4 regions of the Heyndrickxia sp. FSL K6-6286 genome follow, and region 2 is predicted to be linked to each of the others. Evidence: riboswitches for the same ligand, from Rfam matches in the RefSeq annotation. Region 2 holds a riboswitch; each other region holds the start of a gene.
The links. Region 2 has a riboswitch for cobalamin ahead of MHI39_RS21815 (ABC transporter substrate-binding protein). Riboswitches for the same ligand answer to the same signal wherever they lie in the genome.

Region 1 (5,195 bases), 1.2 Mb from region 2:
GATTGATCGAAATCTCCCCTTCATTCGCATCTCTTTTAGTATATTTTATTAGGAATTGCAAATATATAACATAGAAAGAATATAATCTAAAAACTAGAGGTAGTCACTAATGAAACATTCTCTGCTTTCTATTTTCGTCTTATTTCTTTTAATGGTTCCCTTTTCCGTTCCTACATACGTTAAAGCAAAGACCACATCTTTCGTTCATGAGCTATCCGCTGAACCTAAAAAAGATCCATTATCCTTATCAGAATTAAATAATAAATACCAAAATACATTTTTTTTGTATGGATCGAAGACAAAACGAGAAATTGCTTTAACATTTGATGATGCACCTGATAATATTTTCACCCCACAGATCTTAGATATTTTAAAACAAAAAGGGGTTAAGGCAACATTTTTTGTAGTTGGATATCGAATCGAGGAACATCCTGATATATTTAAAAGGATTATTCGAGAAGGACATGCTCTTGGAAACCATTCGTATAATCATGCGAATTTTTCTAAATTGAGTGATACTGAATTTAGAAATCAAATTATAAAAACAGACACTATTATTAAACAGTATACTGGATATATTCCAAGAATGATTAGACCGCCATATGGAAATATCAATGAGGAGCAACTCCAATGGTTGAAATTACACAACAAAAAAATTGTAAATTGGAATGTTGATTCTCTAGATTGGAAAGGCTTAGATGAAGATCAGGTGGCGAGTAATGTTCTATTGCATGTAAAACCGGGTGCAATTATTCTGCAGCACTCTGGAACCGGGACTGGTGGAGATTTATCTGGGACCGTAAAATCTTTACCGAAAATTATTGATGAGCTGAATAAAGAAAAATATCACTTGGTAACGATCCCTAAATTGCTTAATATACCAGCTAAATAATCAATTTTGTACTTTTTCGCTTTTATAGAACTAAAAATACGATGGAAATTGGAGGATAACTCCAATTTCCATCCTCAATGACTATTCAAAAAAATTGGTTTAGTCATTCTTTTCCACTTCATTGTTTTGCTTCTCTTGAGTAGCTAGCAAAGAGGACGTTTCAATTACCTCTTCTGTTTCTTGAACATCTCCTTCTTGTATACAAAAAGTCAACAAAACATTTAATAATGTGTAAGCACTCTAACGGTGAAATTAACTCAACAAATTTTCGAGTTTACCCCTATTATTCACATAAAAAAGGCTGCCATTTTTGGCAACCAACCTTTGGGAAAACTACATCCTTACATATTATTCCCTCCCTTACTACTGTTATTAAGACCATTGATTTTGCTCTAAGGTATAAGTCTCTCAATATCCCTAGGAAATGCTGTTGCCCCCCTAATATTTCCTACTCCTGTCATATTTGCTGTCAATCTCTCTAGTCCAATGGCGAATCCACCATGTGGAGGTACACCATATTTAAACATTTCAATATATGAGGCAAAATCATTTGGATTTAATCCTTTACTTGAGAATGACTGTAACAGCATTTCATAATCATGAATACGAAGCCCACCAGAAGTAATTTCTAAGCCTTTGTACAATAAATCATATGATTCTGTTAATCCTAAATCATTACTAGGCATCGTGTACATTGGACGTGTTTCACATGGATAATTGGTAATAAAGACAAATTCACTATTATATTTTTCTCTTACGTATTCACCTATTAATTGCTCTCCTTCGGAATCTAGGTCCCCTTCAGGAGATGCTTTTTGATATTGACTACTTAATATTTCCTGTGCTTCGTAAAGAGTTAAGCACGGAATCTCAGTTATACACGGAAGTTTAACATCAAGAATTTCTAACTCCCGTTTACATTGGTCATTTACACGTGAGATCATATATTTAAGTACATCTGTTTCCCATTCCATAATTTCTTTTACATCGTCAATAAATCCTATTTCAACATCAAGAGAAACATATTCATTTAAATGTCTTGATGAATGATGTGCCTCCGCTCGAAATACCTGCCCGATTTCAAAAACACGTTCGAAACCACTTGCTACCATCATTTGTTTATAAAATTGAGGTGATTGTGCTAAATGGGCGTTTTTCCCAAAATAATTTAGGCTAAATACATTTGCACCTCCTTCTGCACCCTGAGAGACAATTTTTGGTGTAAAAATTCGTGTAAATCCATGTGATGTAAAAAAATCGCCAAATGACTGTGATAATACACTTTGAATTTTAAAAATGGCTTGATTTTTTTCATGTCTTAAAGATAAGGTACGATGGTTAAGAAGATGATCCATTCCAGCTTTCAATTCCGATTGATTGATTTCAAATGGGATCTCCTTTTGACTTTTATTGATCACTCTAATATCTCTCACATGTATTTCTACGCCCAATTTTTGTTTCTTTGATTCAACAACGTCCCCGATGATCTCAACAATTGATTCATTTTCTACTTTGAAATTTAACCATTCTTTCTCCAAAATACATTGAATAATCCCGCCCCTATCCCGAAGTAACAGGAAGGTAACTTTTGATAAATAACGTTGTTTGTGAACCCAACCCGATAATTTTACCGTTTCACCAGCCTTATAAGGTGTTTCCGTCGTTACTATTCGAATCATTTTGACTTCCTCCTTTTCATTGATAAAGAATCAAATAAAAAAATTCGCCCCTATATAAACATAGGGACGAATTTTTTCCGTGGTACCACCCAGATTGCCTTTTTACCAGCCTCTCATTCCACATAACGAGTGGTACCGTCTGATTCTACTTTGCCTTTAAGCATTTCTTTCAGCACTTACGGATGTCACCATGATAACCTTGATGCGTTTTTCCACCAACCAAACGCTCTCTATAATCAAGGACTTATCATTTCCTTCCGATCATTGATTTCCATATTTTGATTGTAGAAGATTATATATTTACGAAAGGAAAATGTCAACCTATTCAGAGTATAAAAAAATGCTTCATTATTCACTCTCTTCATTGTACACTTGTAGTAAGTGAATACCTGCAGGGAATAGGTTGCTAAGATATTAGCATTAATAGGGAATTCGGTGTGATACCGAAGCTGTTTCCGCAACTGTAAGTGCCGATGAAATAAGAAGTAAACCACTGTTTGCAACATCGAAAACGGGAAGGTTCTTAAAGTAAATTGACGCACAAGCCAGGAGACCTGCCTATTCTTGAACGTAACATGCTCTTCGGAAGATAAGAGATTTTATGGCAGCTCGATTGGTTCTTCATATCGTTTAATAAAGGATCATTTTCCCGCCGGCCAAATTCTATCTGGGCGGTTTTTTTGTGTTCTATTTTACAAGTATATTGATATCCTCGTTATGAAACTATATAGATCGAAACCAGACGAATTTTTTCTGAAGTGTTATGAGGTAAGCATTTAAAATATTTAAGATTAGGAGAAAAAGACATGGTAAAAAAAGACTTACGTTATTTATGCTATCCCTTTATGCGCGAATCCGCTTCAACCGTTGATTTCGAAATTAGAACAGATTCATTAACAACGCGTATTGGACAAGCTGCTTCCTTAACAAAGGATATTCCTATTGTTTATGAAGATTTAATGTACTTGCTTCCAATGGCCTATCATCTAAATGGATCTGTACGCGGAAAGCTTGCCATTAGCGAGGAAGATTTAAATCGTCTAAGCAGCATGTATGATTTTTATGTTACGGAAACAGATGGTCGCATTGATCGATTTGTACTTCCACAAGGGACGGCTGCTGCATGTGCTCTACATGTATGTAGAAGTGAGGCAAAAAAGTCCGTTCGTGCTTTACATAAGGTAAGTCTTGAAAGAGAGGTTCCGGATATCTTATTCAATTATACGAATCTACTAGCTAATGTCCTATTTTACATGGCGGTCTATGTAAACAAGGATAAAGGTGTTGAAGAAATCCAATTTGTCAGTAAATCTTATCCAATAAGACCGATAAAAAAGAAAGTAGGGAAATAACTTGAAGAAATATCATTTGTTTCATTGGCTAACAGCTATCATGTTAATCATTTTCTTAGCAGGCTGCCAATCCAATCAGAGCAGCAATGAACCTAAAAAAGGGGATACACCTGAACAAGTAAAAGTGTATACCGTGAAGGATGATACGGGCAAAGAAGTTTCCTTCAAAAAAGCTCCTGAAACGGTCATTTCATTGCAGCCTAGTAATACTGAAATTCTTTTTGCCATTGGAGCTGGAGATAAAGTAATTGGCGCAACGGAATATGATAATTATCCAGAGCAAGCAAGTAAAATTGAACGTGTATCGGACTCTGTTACCATTAATACAGAAAAAATTATTGCACTAAAACCAGATATTGTCATTGCTTATACAATCGGAGATGAAAATGCCTTAAAACCAATTGAAGATGCAGGTATTCCTGTATTTGTCATACAATCTGCTTCTTCCTTTGAGGATGTTTATGGTGATATCCAACAAATTTCAGAAGTAATGGGTGTGAAAGAAAAAGGGGAAGAACTTATTACCAATATTCGCACTCATATAAATGATATCGAAAATAAATTAAAAAATATCGAAAAACCAAAACGCGTATATTTTGAAATAAGCCCATCTCCTGATATTTATTCAACAGGCAAAAACACATTCCAACAAGAAATCCTCCAAACAGCTGGTGTAGAGAATATCTTTGGGAATCAAGAAGGTTGGATCAAGGTTTCAGAAGAGACAGTCATCAAGCAGAATCCTGAAATCATTGCAACAACTGTCGATTATATCGAAGGCCCTGTAGCAGAAATCAAAGCTCGTAAAGGATGGGAAACCATAGAAGCGATTAATAAGGATAGAGTATACCAATTGGACTCGGATATCATGTCGCGCCCAGGCCCAAGAATTGCTGAAGCGGTTGAATTAGTTGCTAAAATGGCGTACCCAGAATATTTTAAATGAGACTAAAGCTGGAGTGTTGATCACTCCAGCTTTTAACTTTAGCTATAATCAATATAGTACTTTCAGAATTCATGAAAAGAACATCATAAAGATAACTAAGTTCGAATATCTCGACTTAGAGAATAGTAGTGAGCAAAACCGAATCTATCTAATATATTTCTCGGCACTACCTCTTTGCTGAATAAATTTCGATTTTGCAGGGAGAATAATTTTAAAAAAAATCTTTTACACAAGTAACAAACGATACGAAAACAGCCTAAAGGTAAAACGAATCCTAAAAAGCCTTTTTTAATTTAGCTCTTTTATAAATAGTTTTAATGGATCAG
Region 2 (5,195 bases):
TTTGTGGTTTTGGTATAGATGGATGATAATGTTTATTTACCTTTGTAGAATATACGCGTTGAATCATTTCTTCCTTAATGACTTCATTAGGTAAACCCATTCGATCTAATTCACCTTGATCAAGAAGAAGCAAGCGATCACAGTATAGCGCTGTCAAATTTATATCGTGAAAAACAGAAATGACAGTCAACCTATTTTGTTTCGTCATCTTTTTAATCAAATCGAGTAATTCCTTTTGATAGGTTAAATCGAGATGGTTCGTTGGTTCATCTAATAATAAAACTTTTGGCTGCTGGGCAAGTGCTTGAGCAAGAAAAACCCGCTGCTGCTCCCCACCCGATAGCTCCATCAAAGATTTATGACGAAATGAAAGAATGCCAGTCTGAGCCATCGCCTCTTCAATGATTCTCTCATCTTCTGAACTCATTGATTGAAACAAACCTTTTTGATGCGCGTAACGTCCGAGAACAACAACTTCTTCTACAGTATAAGAAAAGGATTCACCTGTGAGCTGAGGAAGAACAGCGATTATGGTTGCCAATTCTTTAGGAGGATACGTCGAAAGCAGCTGATCTTTTAAGTGTATCGAGCCTTCTATCAAAGGTAATATCCCGCTAATCATTTTTAGTAACGTTGTTTTTCCACTGCCATTCGGACCTAGGATTCCAAAAAATTCACCTTCATGTACCTGAAAACTAAGGTCCTTAACTATTTTATGCCCATTATATCCTCCGGCTACATTTCGTATCGTTAACATACTCTACCCTCTTCTTCTTCGTTTACTATTCATTAAAATCCATGCAAAGACAGGAGCACCAATTAATGCGGTAATCACACCAATTGGAAGTTCTGATGGCTGAATAATCGTTCGTGACACTAAGTCTGCTATAATTAAAAACCCTGCTCCAAAGAGTAGCGATAATGGTAGTAATCCTTTATGATTAGGTCCACGAATAATCCGTATTAAATGAGGAATCACTAATCCAACAAAACCAATCGCACCTGAAACTGAAACGGCAGCACCAGTTAATATTGATCCAGCAATTAGAATAAGAAGCTTTCGCTTTTCAACATTTACCCCCAGATGTTGGGCACGTTCTTCACCTAATGACATCGCATTAAGCTCTTTCACATTCATTAATAATAATATTGAACCTATGAGAAAGAATGGAATAATAATATATACATAACTCCACCCTCGCATAGATACACTTCCAAGTAGCCAACCAATGATTTGTCTTAACTCATCGCCTGTTAAAGCAATGATTAGGGAAATAAACGAACTAAAAAATGAACTAAATATAATGCCAGTTAATATAATTGTTTCTACTTTCATTGATCTCTCAATTTTTTTTGCAAAAAATAAAACACTAAATATCGTAATAAATGAACCAATTATGCTCATTAATGGCAATGTAAGTATTCCGATGAATGGTATAGATAAATGAAAGAATAATGTTGCAACTGCTCCAACAGAGGCTCCAGACGACACCCCTAAAGTATATGGGTCTGCTAAAGGATTTCGAAGCAACCCTTGAAATGCCGCACCTGCAATCGATAATGAAGCACCAACTAGCCCAGCCAATATTACACGAGGCAGTCGAATATCTAAAACAATATTCGTATTCATCGCATCTATTTTATCACTTAATGGAAAGTGGAAAATAGCCGCTCCGATGATTTGGATGATATCCTTCATTGGCACCGTTACTGAACCAATGGAAATGCCTATTAAAATAGAAAAACTTAAAAAAACCACTCCAAATAGATAAGGAAAATAATTATTCTTCCGTAGATACCGAATAGTAATTGGCTTCTGCAGTCTCTTTCAACTCCTTTTAGTACATTTGAAAAAGGACTGTCTAAAAAGGAGACAGACCCCTATGCCTTTAGACAGCCCCTATTTCTATCAATCAATTTTCTTCTGTTTTGTTCTCTTTTCTTTTGCCGTCACGAAAAACCTTGGCACTTCGAATATATTCTACATCTTTTTTTCCTGATCGGTGATTAATTACTCTTGCAAGAGCAAAAAAATAGTCCGACAAACGATTCAAATACATTTGAGCGAGTGGAGGAACAATTTCTTCAGCTTTTGAGAAACTAACAACTAGACGCTCAGCACGTCTTGTAACTGTTCTTGCTATATGAATAGAAGCAGCCGCTTTTGTCCCACCAGGTAAAATAAAGCGTTCCAATTCAGGTGTACTGGCGATATACTCATCAATCTTCTCTTCAAGGTAATCAATCATGTCTTGTTGAAGCTTATAAGGACGTTTAGTTGATTTTGTCGCTAGATCCCCTCCGCAATCAAATAATTCATGTTGAATTTTTTCAAGATCATCAAGTACGTCAGAAAAAAGATCGGGATCCAATTCAGCCATCGCTTGTCCAACAAAACAATTCACTTCATCCACTGTTCCATAAGCTTGTACCCTTAAATCATCTTTATCTACTCTACCACCGATGATACTTGTTTGCCCCTTGTCACCTGTTCTAGTATAGATTCTCATAACATTTCCTCCTCACTCTTATCTCCACTTATTTAAATGTATCGGGATATATTGCCTTTGCCATTTCCTCTAAACCTTCCACAAGACGTGGACCTGGTCTTGACACTTTGTCAGAATCGACACTATATACTCGTTTATTTTTAATGGCGGATACTTCTTCCCACCCTTTACGGCTATAAGCTTGTTCTACTGCGTCCTTTACATAATAACCATATGTTATGATCATTACATCCGGATTTGCTTTAACTGCTGCTTCTTCCGAATATTTCGGCCATCCTTCTTCAGCAGCTGCAATATTTTTGGCGCCAAGCATTTCTAGCATTTCATTCATGAAGGTACCTGAACCTGCTGTATAAATATCTGGTGGAGCAGAGATTTCCATCCATACATTTGGTTGCTCCTCCTTGGAAATTCCTGCCGCCTTTTCTTTAATTTCTTCAACTTTTGCTTTCATTCCATCGACAATTTCATCCGCTTTTTCCTTTGTCCCAGTTGCTGCACCAATCATTTCAATCGTTTTATACGTATCTGCAAATGAGCTTGCATTATTGACGGCAATAACCTTAATTCCTGAATCCTCTAATTGCTTTAATCCATCCTTAGAATTATGAGCCTGTGAAGCATCAGCTAAAACAATATCAGGTTTTAAAGAAATTATTTTTTCAACATTGAATTCTTGTCCACCAACTTTTTCCTTTGACTGCGCCTGTTCGGGATAATTGTCAAAATCCGAGACACCAACAATTTCTTTATCTAACCCAAGGGCAAAGGCTGTTTCTGTATTACTTGGAAGAAGGGAAACAATTTTCTCTGGCTTCTTATCAATAGTAATTTCTTTATCGGTTCCATCCGTAATTGTTACGGGAAAAGCTTGGTCTTGTTGCTTAGTCTCCTGCTTATTATCACTTACTTTCTTTTCACTATCCTGCTGTGTACCACATGCAGCCAATATAAAAATTAGTAAAAAAATAGGTATAAATCTTAATAGCTTTTTCATTTGTAAACTCCTTTTTACATTTAAAATAGTCATAAAGATGGCCGTTTTCACAAAGATCCTTTATCCTCCATAATTAATGTAGAAGGAAAAAAACAATACATTTGTTCATATCTTTTATGAAAAAGACCTAAAAAAAACATCTCTAATAAAAGAGATGTCATATGTAAAACGGTATAATAGCAAATCATGCACGCTAAAAAACGTTTTCGTCAACACCCCCCTATCCTCGTAGGCAAACTGGTGCACTCAAAAAACAGGCAGGTCTCCTGGCTCATGATCATTGCTCCCTGTACCTTCCCTTATCCTTTAATGGATAAAGTGGATATTACAGTTTGCTCCCATTTACAGTGGCGGGACCGCGTTGGAATTACACCAAACTTCCCTTTTAAACCTTCACAAAGAAAGTACCTGTTTTCGTTGCAATATATTAAATTTTCAACCATTAACAATTATACAGGAAAGATATATGGATGACTATCCTGAAAAATTTTATGCTAATAAATGATTTACAGCACTACCAAACTCCCAGCACATCTAACATGACAACAAAAATTAAAATTGGTGCAACAAAACGTATGAGGAAATACCAAGCTTCGAACAGTCCTCTTTTAAGACCGCTCCCTTGTTTTAATTCCTCGTAAAGAACGGATTTCTTCACTTTAAGTGGTACAAAAATAGCGATAAGAAGGGCACCAAGCGGCATTAAAATATTACTAACGGTATAATCCATTAAATCGAAAAATGTTTTACCTAAAAGAGTAACATCACCTAACGCTCCGTATGAAAGGGCAGATGGAATACCAAAAATAAAGATGGCAATTCCGATGATCCATGACCATTTTTTACGTCCTTTTATATCCTTTTTAGTGATCACAGACACAATAATTTCAAGCATAGAAAAAGCTGATGTTAATGCCGCAAAAAGGAATAAAATTAAAAATGCTATAAAGAAAAGCATTCCAAGCGGTAACTGACTGAAGACTGTTGGAAGTACATTAAATAACAGTACAGGTCCTGCACCCGGCTCCAATCCTAAAGCAAATACTGCTGGAAAGATTGCTAAACCAGCTAAAAGTACAATGACTAAATTCATTACTACAATAGAAAAAGCTGAACGGGGTAAGCTTTGATTTTTCGGTAAATACGAACTATACGTCACCATTACTGAAACACCTACACTTAACGTAAAGAATGATTGCCCCATGGCTTCCAAGATCGTTTTTGAAGTTAATTTTGAAAAGTCCGGTTGCAGTAAAAAGGATATACCAGCCATTGCTCCATCTAAGGTAATTGAACGAATAACTAATAATATAAATAGTATAAATAATGCAGGCATCATAATCTTACTTGCTTGTTCAATCCCTTTTTGAACCCCTCTTGCAACAACAACAATCGTCATTAGAATAAATAATAATTGCACGATTAAACTAATAATTGGATCAGAAATTGTGTCCCCAAATACTTGTGTATATTGATCAGATGAAAGACCGTTTAACTGACCGGTAATCGCCTTGTATAAATAAATAATGATCCAACCACCAATGACACTATAGAAAGAAAGTAAAATAAAACACGCAATCATACCTAAAATTCCTATCCAGTGCCATTTCGCTTTTGGTGCTATTTTTCGATACGAATCCACTGCATTTTCTTGTGTTAATCGACCAATGGAGAATTCCGCTAAAAGC
Region 3 (5,195 bases), 1.4 Mb from region 2:
ATTTCGTTTTCTTCCCATTCTCCATACCCCTTTCTACGCAGCTTCCTTCAGGTTTCGAATTCCTTTTGGCGTTGCCCAACTTTCTAATTTACTTAAGAAAACATCTACTAATAGTGCAAGGATCGTAACTGGTACTGCACCTGCAATAATAAATTCAGTTTGGTAAAGATTCAAACCACTAAAAATATAATCCCCAAGACCACCCGCACCAATAAATGATGCAAGTGTTGCCCAGCCAATTAAGTAAACCGTTGATAAACGTACACCTGCCATTATCACGGGAATGGCAAGAGGGAATTCTACATAGCGAATTCTTTCCCATCCAGTCATACCCATCCCACGACCAGCCTCCAATAGGTTGGCCTTTATTCCTTTTACACCAATATAGGTATTTCTTAAGATGGGTAGGACTGAATAGAAAAATAGAGCAATAATGGCTGGAACCTTTCCAACACCTAGTATAGGAATAAAAAATGCTAAAATAGCGAGACTAGGAAAGGTTTGAACAACGCCGGCTATTCCCATTACGACACCTGCTACCTTTGGCACTCTTGTTAAAGCAATACCAAGTGGTACAGCAACTATAATCCCAAGAAAAACGGCAATGATTGATATATAGAAATGCTGCCATGTTTTAAACAGTAATTCACTCCAGTTGCTACTTATAAATTGAATAATGCTATCCATCAAACTCCCTCCTATCCTACATGTTTTGAATGGATTTCTTCATCTGCTTCTCCCCAGATAGAATCATAGACAATATCGACCAGACTTGCTCTAGTTACGATTCCAACAAGTCGATGCCGCTCATCTACAACCGGTACGTATTTCATTCCTCTTTTTAAAATTTTTCGAACCGTATCTCTCACCAATGTATCTTTTTGTACAGCTAAGGTTTCCGTTTCAAGTACATCAGCAACTAGATTCGTTTTTTTACGGTTTTGATCGATCATCTCTACATCTATATAACCTTTTAATAGTTGATAACGATCAATGACTAAAAGAGAATCGACCCTACGGTCTTTCATAATTTGAATAGCTTCGGATAATGACTTATCTTCTGTTATGGTTATTGGTTTCGAATTCATTATTTGCTCAACGGTTTGAATATTTGGACGCGCTTGAAGTAAACGTTCCTTTCCAATGAATTCTTCAACAAAATCATTCGCAGGTTCACGTAATATTTCATCAGGAGACCCTACTTGGACTAATTTCCCATCACGCATAATAACAATCTGATCTGCCAATTTTAATGCTTCGTCCATATCATGCGTAACGAAAACAATTGTTTTTCCTAATGATTTCTGTAATTTTTTGAATTCATCTTGCAATGAATCTCTTGTAATAGGATCCAATGCACCAAATGGTTCATCCATTAAGATTAATGGCTGGTCTGCAGCTAGAGCCCTTAGTACCCCGATCCTTTGCTGCTGTCCACCACTTAGTTCATGTGGATAGCGATCTAAATAATCTTCTGTCATATTTACAAGTTTGAGCAGTTCTTTTGCTCGGTCACGGCGCTTTTCTTCCGGCCATTTTAATAGTTTTGGAATGAGTGATATATTTTGTTGAATGGTCATATGAGGGAATAAACCTATTTGTTGAATGACGTAGCCAATTTCACGTCTAAGTTGTACGGGATCTTTTTCTAAAATATTTTTTCCATTAATATAAATACTTCCACTTGTTGGTTCTATTAAACGGTTAATCATTTTCATCGTCGTTGTTTTCCCACAACCACTTGGACCGATAAAAACGATAAATTCGCCTGCTTTAAATTCAAGATTTAAGTCATCAACCGCTTTTTTTCCTCCCTTATATATCTTTGTAACATGATCAAATTTTAACAAATCGATACACCTCCGTAATTTTACCAATGAAACAGTTGGAACAATTAACCATTTGGTATACTATGCAATTTTTTTCGTATATGTCACTATTTAAGTATAACGTAAAGTTTGTAAAATAAAAAGTTTATAGATTGCATATATTGCATCAATTTTACATTAATATAAATAGTTAAAGACTATCATCCTCTCATTTCTTACTATTCCTCCTTATTGCTTTCATTTCCTCATTCAGAAAAGATTTTATTTTTCATTGGATATATGATACATTGACTTTGTATATGAGGTATTTAAAGGAGCAAACTACCTATGGAAGAAAAGCACTTGCGAGTCATTGATCAAGCTAAGGAACAATATATTGAAAAAATTGCTGATAATATGAAGACGTATGGAGTTTCCCCTACAGTCGGTCGTATTCTTGGTATTATTTATATGAATAGAAAACCAATGACATTAGATGAGCTATCCACTGCAACTGGAATGAGTAAAACAAGAATGAGTCAAGTTGTTAGAGAGATGCTAGATATTAATATTGCTGAAAAAGTTTTTGAAAAAGGGGTTCGTAAAGATATTTATGATGTAGAAACAGATTATTACGAAACCTTTATTTCAATTTTCACCTCAAATTGGAGAAAAACGATTAACCGCAATAAAATTTTTGAAAAAAAATTAACACGTGAGCTGCTGATGTTAAAAGATAATGAAGAATTATCACAGGAAGCAGAAGATCAAATCAATGAATTATTAAAGGAAATGAAAATTTGGTCGGATTATTATCAATGGCTTACTCGTTTAGTTGACTTTTTTGAAAGTGGTGAAATATTCGAGCATGTGCCGAAAACCACTGAATGGAGAGGAAAATAATTAACATATAAGCTCCGTGGTAATATACCCTTTTTATATTGAAATAAAACATAGAAAATATTTCAAGCAGTAGTTTTCATGTAAAAATCTACTGCTTTTTATTAAGCTTTTTTCTAAGTTAAAATAAATATAAACGTTATAAAATTTTTCACTCTCATTATTTCCTTTCATCCTATAAAAGAAGGTGACCAATTGACTGGAATTATACTATTTGATGGAGTATGTAATTTTTGTAATGGAAGCGTACAATTTATTATAAAAAGGGACCAAAATAAATATTTTAAATTTGCTTCTCTTCAAAGCGAAGTTGGGGAAAAATTATTAATGGAGTATAGAGTAAACAGCTTAATTGACAGCTTTGTACTTATTGAGGGTGGCAAATTGTACACAAAATCGGAAGCGGCATTACGAGTTTGCCGAAGTCTTAATGGATTATGGAAATGGGGATATGCTTTTCGAATTATCCCACTACCAATAAGAAATTTGATCTACGATATTATCGCGAAAAATCGTTATCGCTGGTTTGGTAAAAGGGATAGCTGTATGATCCCATCAAAGGAAGATCAGGAAAGATTCTTATTATAGTAACCTATCATTATGATAAAAATAAAATGGAGTCGTCATATAAATGTAAAGAACGACTCCATTTTTTATACAAATATTTTAAGGCTGTTTTTTGAGTAATAACTCTTTTTCCCAATCAGCTTCCAGCATAACTTTTGGCACTGGTGTCGGTTTTCCGTATTCATCAAGTGCTACCATTGTTAAGGTGGATGTAGTTGTTAATCGTTTTTCTTCCTCCTCTAAATTCTCACACTCGACCTTTACATAAACCTTCATTGATGTCCTCCCAGTTGAAAGGACAAATGCCTCTAAAGTCAAAATGTCGCCAACTTTTGCAGAGGAAACAAAATGAACAGCATCGATTGACGCAGTTACTACGACTTTTCGAGAGTGCTTCATTGCTGAAATAGCAGCAATTTCATCAATATACGATAAGATGGTTCCTCCAAAAATAGTTTCCATATGGTTCGTATCTGGAGGTAATACTAGTTTAGTTTGATAGGTTCTTGATACATTTACAGAAATTGTTTTCTCCATCATTTCTCCACTTTCATGTATATTTACCACTATGAAGTACAGGAGAGAAGAAATTAAAATTAAAGGTACTGACCATTTTTCTTAAGACAGATTCCCCTAACATAAAATAGATGTTTTACCTATCTTAAATGGTAAATCACATATTGTTAGCCAGTCCTAAAAATACGCTGATAGCAGAACAGACCAAATCATTAATTGTCTATTAATCTACCAATGTGTACGAATCTTCCCAACTCCCGAGGAAAATAAGTCGCTATAAATATGGCAGGTCTCCTGACTCGTGTATCATTCTACTTTAAGTCCTTCCCATCCAAAATTGGACAGTGGTTATCCTTATTTCGTCAACACTTACAGTTGCGGGTACAGTTCTGGAATTTCACCAGATTCCCTTTTAATTTTTGGCAAACACCATATTTATCGGCAAATATTTCACTATAGTAGTATAGAATTATCATAATATATTATGAATTGACTTACAATTTATAATTTTAAAGATTAAGTGAAAAATATTGAACGATTTGTTCTCTTTCTGTTGCTTAATCAAATTTTATACTTTCCAGTTCAGGAATCGTTTGCAACATTTTTAATATTTCAGTCTCCTTTTTCTTCAACTTCTTTGATTTTAATTGTAAATCCACGACAAAAAGTGGATGATTATCAACTGACGTTACTTTTACCTGGTACGATTTCACATCTAAATGATTTTCGGATAAAATAGTGAGTGCCGCAGAAATCGCTTCATTTGTTCGAACATGAATCGTTAATTTATGAAACTTCGGAAAAACTGGTTGAAATAATCTACTTAAAATTTCTAAAGCAATTAATACTAAGAGCGTTCCAAAAATACTTACAATATACATGCCTGCACCTATCGCTAATCCAATTCCAGCTGTTGACCAAAGTCCAGCTGCAGTTGTTAACCCATGAACGGATTGACGTTGTATAAGAATGGTACCTGCACCTAAGAAACCAACTCCACTGATGACTCCTGCCGCAATTCGGCTTGGGTCTAATTCAATTGTTCCACTATTTACAACATCAAAAAATGCATATTTTGAAACGATCATTGCTAATGCACTTCCGACGGCCACAAGGAAATGGGTACGTAATCCTGCTTCTTTATAACGCTTTTCTCTTTCAAATCCGACAAGTGCTCCCAATATCCCCGCAATTACAAGTCTTGCAATTAATTCAAGCTCTATCATTATATATGACCCCTTTCCCCATTAATTTATGGCTTTGATGATTATGCTATTACAAATCTAACATAGATTCATTTTTCCTTTCTAAAGGTTTGATTAGGTTTCAATCTCACTAGCAAAACTAAGTTACATCTATTTATATATGTTTTATTAGTTTATCCTACTTAAAAAATAAAAAAAC
Region 4 (5,195 bases), 2.0 Mb from region 2:
CTACGGTAATAGAAGAATTAACACACAAAAATAGGAAAAGTTGAATTTGAGTTCGCTCAAATTCAACTTTTTCACTATTTGAAGCTAGTTATGTCCCAGCCTCTTTTGAACTATTATTATAATTCATCAAATCCATTATCCACATAATTTACTTTCGTATATTGGCGTGACTTTTGTTCGAAGAAATCTGACTTACCTAAATCTACTTCTTCATAGGCTTTAATCCAACGTAATGGATTTGTACGATAATCTGGGAAGGGACGTTCGAATCCAAGTTGCTTGCAGCGTATATTGGCATAGAATTTAATATAATCCTCTAAATCCTTTACTAATATTCCGTCAATATGGTTGCCAATAATAGATCTTGCCCATTCGATTTCTAATTTCGCTGCCTTTTTAAAGGTATCTTCAACGAAAGCTTTTAACTCCTCATTATCATATTCAGGATATTCTACCAATACTTCTTTAAAAATCTTTACAAATAAATCAACATGTAATTGTTCATCGCGATTAATATAATTAATCATCGTTGACGTTGCGACCATTTTTTGATTTCGTGCAAGATTATAGAAAAAGGCAAAACCTGAATAAAAAAAGAGACCTTCTAATATCACATCAAAAACAATAGATTTTAATAGGTTTTCTACACTTGGTCTTGTAGCGAAAGCTGTATAGCCATTTGTAACAAATTCATTCCGCTTTTCTAAAACTGGTTCCGTTCTCCAAAATTCAAATACTTCATCCTGGACATGCTTTGGGACAATACTAGATAAAACATAGGAATAGGAATGATTGTGAATAACTTCTTGCTGGGCCAAAATAATCATTAGTGCATTTAAGCTAGAATCTGTTAAGTAATCGGCTACTTTGCCTGCGTAATCGGTTTGAATACTATCTAGTAAGGCTAATAAACCAATGATTTTTAAGAAGGCATCCTGTTCTTCTTTTGATAAAGTTGGGAACTGTTTTATATCTTGGGACATATTTATTTCAAACGGTGTCCAAAAATTTCCTAGCATTTTCTTATATTTAGGATAGGCCCAAGAAAAGCGAACATCATCCCAATTAAGTATATTGGAGCATCTTCCATTAATGATTGATGTTGATCGGTTTGGTGCTGTATTGTCAATGATCTTGCGTGTTTGTAGTTTATTAGACATTCCTTTTTCTCCCTTCTTAACTTGAACAAGAATCACATTCTTCTAACGTTGTAGAGGTAGAGCGTAAATAATAGCTAGTTTTTAAACCAGCTTTCCAAGCATGAAGATGTAAATCTAATAGCTCCTTCGCCTGAACGGTATTTTGAACATAAAGATTAAATGATATGGATTGATCAATATGTCTTTGTCTGGCTTCATTTTGCCGGATACTCCAATGCTGATCTATGAAATAGGCGGATTTATAATACCAAGTTGTCTCTGCATTTAGATCCGGAGCGGTTACGGGGATTTTATAATCCTTTTTTTCCTCTGAATAAAACTTTTGAAAAATTGGATCAATGCTTGCTGAGCTTCCTGCTATTAATGATGTTGATGAGTTAGGAGCAACTGCCATTAGGTAGCCATTTCTTATCCCGAATTTTTGGATATCTTGGAATAATCGTAACCAGGGATGGGAGCTTTCAGAGTTGAAATATCCTCTAGCATCAAAATAAGAACCAGTTTCCCAATCCGATCCGTGGAACAGCTCATATGCGCCCTTTTCTTGTGCTAATAACATGCTAGCCTTAATCGTTAAAAAGGCAATTTTTTCATATAGTTTATCTGCATATTCAATTGCCTCTTCACTTTCCCACGAAATTTTCTCTAAAGCTAGTAAATGATGCCATCCAAATGTTCCTAATCCTATTGCACGATATTTTTTGTTCGTTAATTGTGCTTGTACGACAGGGATTGTATTTAAATCAATGACATTATCTAGCATCCGAACTTGAATTGGGATAAGTTTTTCAAGAACATCATCTTTCACTGCCTTAGCTAAATGAATAGATGATAAGTTGCATACAACAAAATCGCCTGGCTGTTTTTCAATCATGATTTTCCCATCCTCAGTGTATTGGCTGATCATCGTTGTAGGGCTTTGATTTTGCATAATTTCTGTACATAAATTACTAGAATAGATCATACCTTGATGCTTATTTGGATTTTTTCGATTCACTTCATCACGATAAAACATGAAGGGACCACCTGATTCAAGTTGGCTTTTCATAATTCTCTTCATCAATTCAATCGCGGGTATACTCGTTTTCGTCAGGGTAGGGTGGTTAACACATTCCCAGTACTTCTCTCTAAAGCTTCCTTTGCCTTTTTGTTCATCATAATAATCCTCTAGAGAAAAACCTAGGGTTTGTCTTACTTCATGTGGATCAAACAAATACCAATTTTCGCGAGCCTCCACTTGTTCCATAAACAAATCTGGAAGACAAACACCATGAAAGAGATCATGTGTACGTAATCGTTCGTCCCCGTTATTTAATTTAGAATCTAAAAAGGAAGTAATATCCTTATGCCATACATCTAAGTAAACACAAATAGCTCCTTTTCTTTGCCCTAATTGATCCACACTCACTGCAATATTATTTAATTGCTTCATCCAAGGAAGTACTCCAGAGGAAGCACCACTAAATCCTTTAATCGCACTGCCACGGCTACGAATTTTTCCTAAATAAACACCAATACCTCCACCATTTTTTGATAGATTAGCAATATCAGTATGACTATCAAAGATGGCTTGTAAACTATCATCAACAGTATCGATAAAACAGCTCGATAATTGCCCGTAATTTTTTCCTGCATTAGATAGTGTAGGTGTAGCGACGGTCATGTAAAGATTACTTAATGCCCAGTAAGCGTCTTTTACCAACTGAATACGATTCTCAATAGGTTCATTTTGCATTAAATACATCGCAATAATCATCCAACGTTCTTGAGGTAACTCAAACACTCTTTTTTTGTGGTCGGTTGCCAAATATCTGTCAGCTAAAGTACGTATACCAATATATGTAAAAAGTCCATCCCTTGTCGGATCAATAAAGGATTCAAACAAATGAATGTCATCCTCTGTATACTTGTTTAATAATTCTCTTGAATAAATACCATCTTTTGTAAGACGAACAATTAATTCTAGTAGGTTTCCATATTTATTTTTGAATAAGTATCCACGTGTTTGTGAAGCTTTGTAATATAGATGTTCCATAAATAGGTTAGAGGCATGATAAGTCCAATTAGGATTTTCTGCGTTTATGTTTGATAAACATTCTAGAATTATTTGATTTACCCATTCATCCTCGGGTAGCCATGGTTTTTGCTCAAATAAATTTTTACCAAACAACAAGAGCGACGTTAGATCTTCGTTTTTTGTATCAGAACCTTCTAATATTTGCATTATGTGATTCATCCATTCCGTCATTTCAGCACCCTTTGTTACTAGAGTCATTTTTTTCCCTCCAATAGATAATGTGACTTTTAATAAACTTGTCTAAAAAAAGCCATAAAAAAAGATCCGTCACAAGTAAGTTGAGCGGATCAAACGATAGGAAAAGATGTAAAAAAATAAAAGTAAAAAAACTCTCACTATCGTTTCATCTTCTCAATCCCCGAAGAAATTTGAAACTTTCAAGAAAAGGCAGGTCTCCTGACTTATGTGCAGCCTACTTAAGAACCTTCCCATATCTATTTAGATACAGTGGTTAGTCTTGTTCGTTCACAAATACAGTTGCGGGGACAGTTCCGGAGTCAAACCGGATTCCCTATTAAGTCCAGTAAATGGACACCTTCGCTTGAAATAATTCAATATTTAGTTGTGGAAAAATAGTATATAACTATATATTGTGTTTTATCATAGCATATTCGATGCTTTCATGACAATATATATCTATTAAATACTCAAATTCTAATAGAATCTCATAACACTATGATTCTATTTTGTTCTTTAATGTGTTTAAAAATAATAGAGGGTCATCAACACGTAAATGAATAGTATTTACTTTTTTTGTCATACCATACAAGTAAGATGCCTGAATTGGATCTTTTAAAATTATTTCTATTTGTGGCTTTTCCTTGATAAAGTCAGAAGGAGCTGCATCAAAAATAGAAGCTAGTTCCTGCTTAGAAAGAGGAGAGGAACGAGTGTACTCATTGACGGAAAGAATAAGTTTTAAAGGAATATCTATTTTCTTCATGATCCCTGTTTGAAGAATTAGGTTTTGATCCGATAACAAATAAGGGCATAATCTAACTGCTTGTATTTCGGCAAGTAACATGAATAAACCGTATATATTAATCACAAGAGCGATTATTGTTATGATTGGACTCCACTGATGTAATAAAAAGTGAAAGCCTATAGATTCAATAATTAGAGCATGAATGATCATGATATTTAATGCGATCGTACTTGTCTTTTTATGGTATGAAAAGGCCTTGAAGTGTATATGACTAGGTCTTTTTTTCCATGCAAACAAACTATAATAAAAAACGGAGATTTCTGAGATAAGAATAAATAGAAATTTTGAAGGCTTAAAATGGGTGAGAAAGGAATTTTCTAATCGATCCTTAAAAAAAGGAATCCGCTCATGTTTTGATTTGAATGTGTCTATAACTGAAGGTAGTCTTTTTAATAATAATGCTATTAAAATCAATTCAAAAATAATAAAAGTGCCTTCTACAGCAAATAAAATGTATTTTGCAGCGGATAGTGTTTGAAAATAAGTTGCGGGAATAATCAGCCATGCGGCAACATACCCTGCACCTATAATTGCAAAGAGATATTTAATGGAGAGGCGTCTTCTAATTATAAAAAAATATGCTAGTATGGGGATTGTAACAATAAAGTCTAAAAAGGAACCAATAGTGATCAGGGGTGTAATTGGTTGTGTAAATTCAACCCTATATAGTAAAAAATTCGCAAGCAATATCAAGGTAGCTAAAAGAACGAACCAAACCCAACTTTGATTATTTATTCGTAATGTCATTTTGCAAACCTCCTTGATTTGTTTACCTTAATTATACGTAATTTGTTATATTGACAACTTATAGAAAAATGTTAAAATATGAACGTTTTCTTAACAATTATTTATAGTGTATGATGAGAAAAATACATTTTCTCATGAATTTTTAATCTTTCTTTCATGAGTCTTTAGTATTTATTATGTACCATTGATTTTGCGTTAAAAGGACATTACATAGTTGTTACCCATT

Region 1: another riboswitch for cobalamin. It lies ahead of MHI39_RS01495 (hypothetical protein); the one in region 2 lies ahead of MHI39_RS21815 (ABC transporter substrate-binding protein).
Region 3: another riboswitch for cobalamin. It lies ahead of MHI39_RS14925 (acyl-CoA thioesterase); the one in region 2 lies ahead of MHI39_RS21815 (ABC transporter substrate-binding protein).
Region 4: another riboswitch for cobalamin. It lies ahead of MHI39_RS11460 (ribonucleoside-diphosphate reductase subunit alpha); the one in region 2 lies ahead of MHI39_RS21815 (ABC transporter substrate-binding protein).

The regions. Positions count from the first base shown of each region.
Region 1 is NZ_CP152029.1:267,992-273,186, reverse strand. It holds gene MHI39_RS01505 (polysaccharide deacetylase family protein) at 110-892, shown strand; gene aspS (aspartate--tRNA(Asn) ligase) at 1,285-2,571, opposite strand; T-box leader at 2,631-2,845, opposite strand; cobalamin riboswitch at 2,955-3,148, shown strand; gene MHI39_RS01495 (hypothetical protein) at 3,378-3,923, shown strand; gene MHI39_RS01490 (ABC transporter substrate-binding protein) at 3,925-4,869, shown strand; gene MHI39_RS01485 (GNAT family N-acetyltransferase) at 5,158-5,195, opposite strand, start outside.
Region 2 is NZ_CP152029.1:4,311,671-4,316,865, forward strand. It holds gene MHI39_RS21800 (adenosylcobinamide amidohydrolase) at 1-757, opposite strand, end outside; gene MHI39_RS21805 (iron ABC transporter permease) at 761-1,810, opposite strand; gene MHI39_RS21810 (cob(I)yrinic acid a,c-diamide adenosyltransferase) at 1,914-2,510, opposite strand; gene MHI39_RS21815 (ABC transporter substrate-binding protein) at 2,539-3,507, opposite strand; cobalamin riboswitch at 3,746-3,934, opposite strand; gene MHI39_RS21820 (sodium-dependent transporter) at 4,022-5,195, opposite strand, start outside.
Region 3 is NZ_CP152029.1:2,938,773-2,943,967, forward strand. It holds gene MHI39_RS14900 (osmoprotectant ABC transporter substrate-binding protein) at 1-18, opposite strand, end outside; gene MHI39_RS14905 (ABC transporter permease) at 34-687, opposite strand; gene MHI39_RS14910 (betaine/proline/choline family ABC transporter ATP-binding protein) at 699-1,850, opposite strand; gene MHI39_RS14915 (GbsR/MarR family transcriptional regulator) at 2,157-2,711, shown strand; gene MHI39_RS14920 (thiol-disulfide oxidoreductase DCC family protein) at 2,904-3,296, shown strand; gene MHI39_RS14925 (acyl-CoA thioesterase) at 3,375-3,812, opposite strand; cobalamin riboswitch at 4,058-4,240, opposite strand; gene MHI39_RS14930 (MgtC/SapB family protein) at 4,349-5,020, opposite strand.
Region 4 is NZ_CP152029.1:2,265,457-2,270,651, forward strand. It holds gene MHI39_RS11450 (IS1182 family transposase) at 1-9, shown strand, start outside; gene MHI39_RS11455 (ribonucleotide-diphosphate reductase subunit beta) at 117-1,160, opposite strand; gene MHI39_RS11460 (ribonucleoside-diphosphate reductase subunit alpha) at 1,177-3,435, opposite strand; cobalamin riboswitch at 3,606-3,791, opposite strand; gene MHI39_RS11465 (hypothetical protein) at 3,911-4,969, opposite strand.